3 regions of the Streptomyces sp. NBC_01017 genome follow, and region 1 is predicted to be linked to each of the others. Evidence: riboswitches for the same ligand, from Rfam matches in the RefSeq annotation. Region 1 holds a riboswitch; each other region holds the start of a gene.
What was found. Region 1 has a riboswitch for cobalamin ahead of OG331_RS12405 (energy-coupling factor ABC transporter permease). Riboswitches for the same ligand answer to the same signal wherever they lie in the genome.

Region 1 (3,270 bases):
CCATCGTGCCGCGCCCGACGAAGCTCAGGTACGGCGTCTCGTGCTTCATCTCCGTGCCGAAGTTCGACCCGGTCTGCTCGACGCGGGAGAGGTCGTATCCGAGGCCCCGCAGGTAGTGGACGATGGCGGAGCTGTCACCGAACAGACGCTTCAGGAACCGCCAGTTGGTCAGGAGCGTGATCGTCCGGTGCGCCTCGAAGTGGAAGCCGTACAGACGGTAGGTCCTGCCCGGCGTGATGGTCAGGCTGAGCAGGCGCGGAAGGGCGGTCAGGACGAGGAGACCGGCGGGTACGGCGCCGAAGACGAGCACGAAGGACATCGCCAGGGCCTCGATGTAGAACGACCCGTCGGCGAAGACCGCGGGTCCCGGATCCAGAGCCGTGCTGAGCTGCGGGACCTCCACGAGCAGCGCGGCCACACCGCCGACCGCCAGGGGTACGTACACGACCAGCGCGACCAGCAGTTGCAGAACGCTGTGGGTCGCTCTGCGCACCGCGCCGCAGCGGGCCTGGCCCACCACCTGGTAGTCCACGTCGGTCCGCTGCGCCGGGGACCCGTGCCAGTGCTCGCCGTCGGGCACCGCCTGCCCGCGGTGCAGTGAGGAGGCGTGCCCGAGCTGGGCCCCGTCGCCGAGCGATGTGTCGATGTCGAGGACGGTGGCCTCGCTGACCAGCACGTTCCTGCCGATGGTGACGGGGCCCGTCTGGATCTGTCCGGCGTGCGCCCGGTAGCAGGGGAAGAACGAGTCCTTGCGGACGACTGTGCCGTCACCGATGGTGAACAGGTCGGTGCACACGGGCACGTTCCGGGAGAGGACCACGGCGCCCCGCCCGACCTTCGCGCCCAGTGCCCTGAGGTAGAGCAGGTAGAGCGGGGAGCCGCTGAACAGCACCATGGGATCCGCCCGCACCAGCGTCTTGACGATCCAGAAGCGGACGTACGCCACGCTCCAGACGGGTATGCGCTGAGGCTTCCACCGGCCTACGAGGGTCCACTTCACGAGGACGGGGAGGACGCACAGAGCCAGGAAGGCCGCACCTCCGAACAGGACCGAGCGCAGGTACACATCGAGTGCGCCCGATCCGGCGGAGATCCACCCGTAGCCCAGGGCGGTGCCGAAGGCGAGGAGGTAGAGGTACGCCATGAAGGCCAGGAACTGCAGGGCCCCGCACAGGACGTACTGCCGCTTGCCCGCCGCGGTCGGGGCCGGGGCCGGGGCCTCCGGTGCCGTGACCGCGGCCGCCGGTTCGGACCGGGGCATGGGCTCGGCATCCGCGAGCGCCGTCGCCAGGCTCCTGATCGTCGGGTGCCGATAGACGTCCCTCATCGACACCGACGGCAGATCCGCGCGCTTCCTGACTCGTGCGCAGAAGTGCGCCATCACAAGCGAGTCGGCGCCCAGGTCGTCGAAGAAGTGACCGTCGACCGGCACCTGCTCGCTCCGCACGACTTCGGCCAGCACCGCGGCGAGGGTTCTCTCGATGCCGGCCGGTTCACCGCATCCGTCCAGCAGGGCCGTGGATTCCTCCATGCACTTGATTCGGCACCGAAACGCGGACAGATCACCGCATTCACAAACTTCTGGTAAGTGATCCGCATTCGGTTACCCAGGGTTTACACACGGTTGCGGAGTCGTCGGGCCGCGCGCCCGGGCCATGGAGCGGGCGAACGCCCCTTTCACGCCCCCGAGGCGCGCTTGTCAGCCACGCTGTACGGGCACTACTGTCACCACGCCTTGGTGAACGGGAAATCCGGTGTGATGCCGGTGCGGCCCTCGCCACTGTGAATCGGGAAGTCCGGCTCTGGCCCTCACGGGCAGCCACTGGGTCCTTCGGGACCCGGGAAGGCGGAGCACGGGCGGTGGTACCCGTCAGCCAGGAGACCGGCCAAGGCGCGTCAACCATCCACGAGGTGCTGGAGAGGGTCTGCTGAGCCATGCACATAGCCGAGGGTTTCCTCCCGCCGGCGCACGCGGTCGCCTGGGGCGTCGCGTCCGCGCCGTTCGTAGTCCACGGAGTCCGTTCGCTCACCCGTGAGGTCAGGGAGCACCCCGAGAGCACGCTGCTCCTCGGCGCCTCCGGAGCCTTCACGTTCGTCCTGTCCGCGCTGAAGCTGCCCTCGGTGACCGGCAGCTGCTCGCATCCGACCGGCACCGGGCTGGGCGCCATCCTTTTCCGGCCACCGATCATGGCGGTACTGGGCACCATCACCCTGCTCTTCCAGGCGCTGCTGCTCGCGCACGGTGGCCTGACCACGCTCGGCGCCAACGTCTTCTCGATGGCGATCGTCGGCCCCTGGGCCGGATACGCGATCTACAAACTGCTGCGCCGCTACGACGTGCCGCTGATGGTGGCGGTGTTCTTCGGGGCGTTCGTCGCCGACCTGTCCACCTACTGCGTCACCAGCGTCCAGCTGGCGCTCGCGTTCCCCGACCCGAGCAGCGGATTCCTGGGCGCGCTCGGCAAGTTCGGCTCCATCTTCGCCGTCACCCAGATCCCCCTCGCGGTGAGCGAGGGACTGCTCACGGTGCTCGTGATGCGGCTGCTGGTGCAGTCCAGCAAGGGCGAGCTGACCCGGCTCGGCGTGCTCCTCGCCAAGAAGCAGTCCCGGACCGAGACCGAGGCGGTGGCCCGATGAGCAAGAGCCCGATGAGCAGGAACACGAAGATCAACGTCCTGCTGCTGATCGTCGTGGCCGCGCTCGCGGTCCTGCCGCTGGCCCTGGGTCTCGGCGACCACAAGGAGGAGCCGTTCACGGGCGCCGACGGTGAGGCGGAATCGGCGATCACCGAGATCGAGCCGGACTACGAGCCGTGGTTCTCGCCGCTGTACGAGCCGCCGTCCGGTGAGATCGAATCGGCGCTGTTCTCCCTCCAGGCGGCGCTCGGTGCCGGTGTCCTCGCCTACTACTTCGGCGTGCACCGGGGCCGGCGGCAGGGCGAGCAGCGGGCGCTGGAGCGGGCGCGGGACGCCGAGAGCGCGGCCGGTGGCGCCGCGACCGCCGAGGAGTCCACGGCCGAAAGGGCCTGATCCCTCGTGCTGCCGATCGACGCGGCGGCGCACAGCAGTCGCTGGCGCCGCCGTCACCCCGTGGACAAGGCCGTGCTCGGGCTCGGTCTCACCCTGCTCGCGATCTCACTGCCGCCCTGGCCGGGCGCGGCCCTGGTGCTCCTGACGTCCCTCGTGGTGCTGCTGGGCCCGGCGGGCGTGCCGGGCCGGCGGCTGTGGCGTGCCTACCGCGTGCCGCTGGGCTTCTGCGTGACCGGCGCGG
Region 2 (3,270 bases), 1.1 Mb from region 1:
GCAGTGGCTCCGGCACCGGGTCATCGACCGGGAGACGGTGCTGCGGCTGCTCGACGACGAGGTCGTCGCGCTCGGCGCCGAATACCCGTGGGCGCCCGTCGACGAGATCCGTGCCCTGTTCGAACGGACGGCGCTGGCAGGCGAGTTGCCGCAGTTCTTCACCCCGGACGCGTACACCCGGCACCTCGTGAAGCGGACGGAGGCCGGCGCGTGAGCGGGGGCATCCGGCGCGTCGGGGTGGTCGGCGGCGGGCTGATGGGGGCCGGGATCGCCGAGGTGTGCGCACGGGCCGGGCTCGACACCGTGGTCTGCGAAGTGGACGCGGTCGCGGCCCGCGCGGCACGGGACCGGGTGGCGGCATCGCTCGACCGCGCGGTGCGCCGCGGCAAGCTGGAGGAGGCCGCGGCGCGGGACGCCCTCGCCCGCATGGTCTTCAGCGGCAGCCTGGACGATCTCGCCGACCGGCAGCTCGTCGTCGAGGCGGTCATCGAGAACCCGGCCGCCAAGACCGAGGTCTTCGCGACGCTCGACAAGATCGTCGAGGACCCGGAGGCGGTGCTGGCGACCAACACCTCTTCACTCCCCGTCATGCGGCTCGGCATGGCGACCGGCCGGGCGGACCGGGTGGTGGGCCTGCACTTCTTCAACCCGGTGCCGGTGCTGCCCCTGGTGGAGGTCGTGACCTCGCTGCACACGTCGGGGACGACCATCGCCGCCGTCGAGGACTTCGCGACCCGCGCGCTCGGCAAGACCGTCATCCGCTCCCAGGACCGGGCAGGCTTCGTCGTCAACGCCCTGCTCATCCCGTATCTGCTGTCCGCGGTCCGGATGGCGGAGTCCGGCTTCGCCACCGCCGCCGACATCGACACGGGCATGGAGCTCGGCTGCGCCCACCCCATGGGCCCGCTGAAGCTCGCGGACCTGATCGGCCTCGACACCGTCGCCTCGATCGCCGAGTCGCTCTACGACGAGTTCAGGGAACCCCTCTACGCGCCTCCCCCGCTGCTCCAGCGGATGGTGGAGGCGGGACTGCTCGGCCGGAAGACCGGCCGCGGGTTCCACATCCACGACCAGGACTGAGGGCCTGGTACGACGCGGGCTGAGGGGCCCGCGTCGCCGCCGGGAGTGAGGGTTCCCGCGGCGCACACGGGGGAAGGGCGGGAGGCGCGGATGCGGCGCGCTTCCCGCCCTGTGGCGTTGCGACCCCAGGGACGCTCGGGGAACTCGGGGAACTGCCGGGCACTCCCGGCACTCGGGTGTCCCATTTCACGATCCGAATGACGGACGCCGTCCTCCCTCCGAGGTGCCACCCCGTAGGCTGGCCGGTGCAGCTGGTTCGCCCCGCCCGCCAGGTGGGATGCGTCGCAAGAGGGAACCCGGTGGGAATCCGGGACTGCCCCGCAGCGGTGAGTGGGAGCGACCGCCGTCATCCGCACTGGGCCCGACGAAAGGGCCTGGGAAGCGACGGCCAGTAGGTGTCCTCCGGTCAGGAGGACGTGCCCGCGAGTCCGAAGACCTGCCAACTGCCCGCGCGCGGACAACTCGTGCGCGGACATCCCGGTGACCTCGAGGGCGGGTCGGCGTACATACCAGGCGGACGACCGTGCCCAGCCGCGCACGCTCTGCCCGTCCGGTTCGTCGCCCCTTCGCGCTCTCGTCCCGTCCCCGGGATCCCAGGGATTCATCTCGCGAAGGAGATCTCCGTGACCACGAAGTCCGCAGCCGCGGCAGCACGGGCCACCGTGTACGGCTACCCCCGCCAGGGCCCGAACCGGGAACTGAAGAAGGCGATCGAGGGCTACTGGAAGGGCCGCGTCACGCCCGACGCCCTGCGCACCACGGCCGCCGAACTGCGCGCCGCCAACTGGCGTCAGCTGGCCGATGCCGGCATCCACGAGGTCCCGACGGGCGACTTCTCGTACTACGACCACGTCCTGGACACCACCGTCATGGTCGGCGCGATCCCCGAGCGTCACCGGGACGCCGTCGAGGCCGACACCGTCGACGGCTACTTCGCCATGGCCCGCGGCACGCAGGACGTGGCGCCGCTGGAGATGACGAAGTGGTTCGACACGAACTACCACTACCTGGTGCCGGAGTTGGGCCCGGACACCGTCTTCACGGCCGACTCGGCCAAGCAGGTCGCCGAGCTGAAGGAGGCCCTGGCGCTGGGTCTGACCGCCCGCCCCGTTCTGGTCGGCCCAGTCACCTACCTGCTGCTCGCCAAGCCCGCGCCCGGGGTCGCCGCGGACTTCGAGCCGCTCACCCTCCTGGACCGCCTGCTGCCGGTGTACGCCGAGGTCCTCGCCGACCTGCGCGCGGCCGGCGCCGAATGGGTGCAGGTGGACGAGCCCGCCCTCGTGCAGGACCGCACCCCGGCCGAGCTGAACGCCGCCGAGCGCGCCTACCGCGATCTGGGTGCCCTCACCGACCGCCCGAAGCTGCTGGTCGCCTCGTACTTCGACCGGCTCGGCGACGCCCTGCCGGTGCTGGCGAAGGCCCCCGTCGACGGGCTGGCGCTGGACTTCACCGAGGCCGCCGCCACCAACCTCGACGCGCTCGCCGCAGTCGGCGGACTGCCCGGCAAGCGCCTGGTCGCCGGCGTGGTCAACGGCCGCAACATCTGGGTCAACGACCTGGAGAAGTCCCTGTCCACCCTGGGCACCCTGCTCGGGCTGGCCGACCGGGTCGACGCGGCCGCCTCCTGCTCCCTGCTCCATGTGCCCCTGGACACGGGCCTGGAGCGGGACATCGAGCCACAGGTCCTGCGCTGGCTGGCCTTCGCGAGGCAGAAGACCGCAGAGATCGTCACCCTCGCCAAGGGCCTCGCCCAGGGCACCGACACCATCGCCGCCGAACTCGCCGCCAACCGGGCCGACCTGACGTCCCGCGCCGGCTCGCCGATCACCCGCGACCCGGCCGTCCGGTCCAGGGCGGCGGCGGTCACGGACGCGGACACCCGCCGCTCACAGCCGTACGGCGAACGGGCCGCCGCGCAGCGCGCCCATCTCCGCCTGCCGCTGCTGCCGACCACCACCATCGGCTCCTTCCCGCAGACCGGCGAACTGCGCAGCGCACGCGCCGACCTGCGCGCCGGGCGAATCGACGCCACGGGGTACGAGGAGCGCATCAAGGCCGAGATCCAGGAGGTCATCTCCTTCCAGGAGAAGACCGGGATCGACGTCCTCGTGCACGGCGAGGCCGAACGCAACGACATGGTCCAGTACTTCGCCGAGCAGCTCACCGGCTACCTCGCCACGCAGCACGGCT
Region 3 (3,270 bases), 1.4 Mb from region 1:
GTACGGGTCTTCTCCCAGGCCGGCAGCGGGCCGTTGCGCTCGGCCAGGTCGACGGAGGCCTCGTAGGCGGCGAGCATGATGCGCTCGGCGATCCGGGTGGACAGGGCTTTCGCCTCGGCCGAGTCGAAGGGCAGGCGCAGTTTGAAGAAGACGTCCTGCAGCCCCATCGCGCCGAGTCCGACCGGCCGCCACTTGGCGTTCGACCGGCCCGCCTGCTCGGTCGGGTAGAAGTTGATGTCGACGACACGGTCGAGGAACGTGACGGCCGTGCGGACGGTGGAGTCGAGCCGCTCCCAGTCGATGTCGCCGGTCATCGTGTTCACGAAGGCGCCGAGGTTGACCGACCCCAGGTTGCAGACCGCCGTCTCCCCGTCGTCCGTGACCTCCAGGATCTCCGTGCAGAGGTTGGAGGAGTGGACGACATGGCCCGGCAGGGCCGTCTGGTTGGCGGTGCGGTTGGCGGCGTCCTTGAAGGTCATCCAGCCGTTGCCGGTCTGCGCGAGGGTGCTCATCATGCGGCCGTACAGGTCACGTGCCGGGATGGTCTTCTTCGCGAGCCCGGCCGCCTCCGCCTTGCGGTACGCCGCGTCGAACTCCTCGCCCCACAGGTCGACGAGATCCGGCACGTCCGACGGCGAGAACAGCGACCACGGCTCGTCGGCGTTGACCCGGCGCATGAACTCGTCCGGGATCCAGTGCGCGAGGTTCAGGTTGTGCGTACGGCGGGCGTCCTCACCGGTGTTGTCGCGCAGCTCCAGGAACTCCTCGATGTCGGAGTGCCAGGTCTCCAGGTAGACCGCGGCGGCCCCCTTGCGCCGGCCGCCCTGGTTCACCGCGGCGACCGAGGCGTCGAGGGTCTTCAGGAACGGGACGATGCCGTTGGAGTGCCCGTTGGTGCCGCGGATCAGCGAACCCCGGGACCGGATACGGGAGTACGAAAGACCGATGCCGCCGGCGTGCTTGGAGAGGCGGGCGACCTGGTGGTAGCGGTCGTAGATGGAGTCCAGCTCGTCCTTGGGGGAGTCGAGGAGGTAGCAGGACGACATCTGGGGGTGCCGGGTGCCGGAGTTGAAGAGGGTGGGGGAGGAGGGGAGGTAGTCGAGGCGGCTCATGAGCCGGTAGAGCGCGGCGACTTCGTCCACCGACCGGGCGGTGTCGTCCTCGGCGAGACCGGCGGCGACGCGCAGCATGAAGTGCTGGGGCGTCTCGACGACCTTGCGGGTGATGGGGTGCCGCAGGAGATAGCGGCTGTGCAGGGTGCGCAGCCCGAAGTAGCCGAAGCGGTCGTCGGCGTCCGTGTCGACCAGGGCGTCGAGGCGGGCCGCGTGCAGGCGCACGAACTCGGCGGTCCGGTCGGCGATGAGGCCCTCGCGGTGCCCGACCGCGACCGACCCGGTGAAGGACGTGACGCCCTGCGAGGCGGCCTCGGCGGCGATGGCGAGGGTCAGCAGCCGGGCGGCGAGCCTGCTGTAGGCGGGGTCCTCGGAGATCAGGCCGGCCGCCGCCTCGGTGGCCAGCTCGCGCAGCTCCGCCTCGTCCGCGAACGCGGACCGGCCGCGCAGCGCGGCGGCGGCGACCCGGCCGGGGTCGGCGTCGGGGAGGTCGGCGGTCAGCTCGGTCAGGGTCCGCAGCAAGGCGGTTCCCGGAGCGTCCTCGTCCGTGGGGACGGTAGGAACGGCTGAGGCCGGGTCTGCTGGCGCGATGGTCACGTGGGGGCTCTCCCTCGCTCGGCACGGGGGCCTCGGCGAGGGCAGGGGGCAGCACACGAGCGCACACGGCGTCGCGTCCACCGGCCCATTCCACGAGGCCCGGACATCGGGCGCACCGGCCGGGTGGCCGGGCGCGCTGTCGGCAGGTCCTCGGACTGACTCCTGCGCACGCCGCTCCTGGGAACAGACATGCACAAGTACACCGTTGCGGGACAGTTCCGGATTCGCACCGGATTCCCCTGCGACGACAGCGAGCATGAGCATACATCTTGTGCTCACCCGCCACGCCACCCCCAGATGTTGTGTCGTGCTGGTTTCAGAGCGTCAACTTGTGGGTGAGGAGCGTGATGTCGGCGAGGGGCGGGATCGGGCTCCGGCCCGCCCGGGTGCGGACGAAGCCCGGACGTTCGTGGATCGCCGTCCTGGAGGCAGGCCCGGGCGGTGATCTCGCCGAGGGCCGCCGGGTTGCGGGGGGTTCCGGGAGTGCTTCCATGGAGATAGGTGTCGGTGCCCCGCGGTCGCTCCGTTTCGAGAACGCTTCTCGGAAGGACACGCGCCATGACGAGGGTCGTCCGTCACCCGCCCGGCAAGGACCGGCCGCGCAACGCGCCGATGGCGACGCTGGCTCCGAGACGGGCGGGCGCCTGGCTCAGGCAGGGGTTCACGGGCCACTGGCACCGGCTGGCGATCCGCCTGGAGGCCCGCGGCGGCACCACCCGCCCCAGGAAGTGGCGCCGGTGGTTCACCTACACCAACGTCACCCGGGCCATCTGGACGGTGGCCGCGCTCGCCGTGCTCGCGTGGGTCGTGGAGGGCCTGTACATCCTGATCTGGGGCAGGACGACCGGCTTCGAGAAGTGGCGGGAGGGCAATGAGGGATTCGACACCGTGCTGCGCTTCCTCGGTCCGGTGCTGGCCGCGTCGCTCGCCGCCGCGCTCTTTCTGTTCTGGTGGTACCGGTGGACCAAACGGCGCTATCTCGCCAAGGCGCGGGACGACCCCCACCGACTGGTCCTCACCGCCGGTCCGGACGCCACGGAGATCGTGGGCCGGGAGGAGATCGCCCGGGTCATCGCCGAACGGCTGCGCGAGCGCAACACGCGCCGGCCCTATCTGCTGGTCGGCGGCGTCGGCGTGGGCAAGACCGCCGTCCTGGTACGGCTCACCGAACTGCTGGCGGAGCAGAACGCCGTACCTGTGCCGATCCGGCTGCGGGACGCGAACGGCGACAGCGACCTGAACTTCGAACGCATGGCCAAGGAGCGCTTCATCGAGGAGGCACCCCGGGGCATCCTCGCGCGCACCAAGACCGAGCGGGTCTGGCAGCAACTGCTCGCCGACGACAAACCGGTCGTCATCGCGGACGGACTGGAGGAGGCTCTCCTCGGCGACGGCCTCGAACAGAACCGGGACAACATCATCCGGCGGGCCATCGAGCGTGCCTACGAGGAGAAGCTGCCCCTCGTCATCGCCTCCCGTCCGCACAGCCCGCTGGAGAGCACCCCGGCCGCGATCGTGGAGCTGGAACCGCTCAGCGAGGAGGATGCCCTGCGGTTCGTCC

Region 2: it holds a riboswitch for cobalamin, as region 1 does, so the genes downstream of both, metE (5-methyltetrahydropteroyltriglutamate--homocysteine S-methyltransferase) here and OG331_RS12405 (energy-coupling factor ABC transporter permease) in region 1, are expected to answer to the same signal.
Region 3: it holds a riboswitch for cobalamin, as region 1 does, so the genes downstream of both, OG331_RS18220 (ribonucleoside-diphosphate reductase subunit alpha) here and OG331_RS12405 (energy-coupling factor ABC transporter permease) in region 1, are expected to answer to the same signal.

Annotation. Positions count from the first base shown of each region.
Region 1 covers NZ_CP108683.1:2,671,523-2,674,792, forward strand. Annotated here, with positions in the region: gene OG331_RS12400 (Pls/PosA family non-ribosomal peptide synthetase) at 1-1,531, opposite strand, end outside; cobalamin riboswitch at 1,720-1,906, shown strand; gene OG331_RS12405 (energy-coupling factor ABC transporter permease) at 1,936-2,637, shown strand; gene OG331_RS12410 (energy-coupling factor ABC transporter substrate-binding protein) at 2,649-3,029, shown strand; gene cbiQ (cobalt ECF transporter T component CbiQ) at 3,036-3,270, shown strand, end outside.
Region 2 covers NZ_CP108683.1:1,523,286-1,526,555, forward strand. Annotated here, with positions in the region: gene aceB (malate synthase A) at 1-214, shown strand, start outside; gene OG331_RS07370 (3-hydroxybutyryl-CoA dehydrogenase) at 211-1,080, shown strand; cobalamin riboswitch at 1,331-1,525, shown strand; gene metE (5-methyltetrahydropteroyltriglutamate--homocysteine S-methyltransferase) at 1,704-3,270, shown strand, end outside.
Region 3 covers NZ_CP108683.1:4,038,395-4,041,664, reverse strand. Annotated here, with positions in the region: gene OG331_RS18220 (ribonucleoside-diphosphate reductase subunit alpha) at 1-1,709, opposite strand, end outside; cobalamin riboswitch at 1,833-2,007, opposite strand; gene OG331_RS18215 (ATP-binding protein) at 2,268-3,270, shown strand, end outside.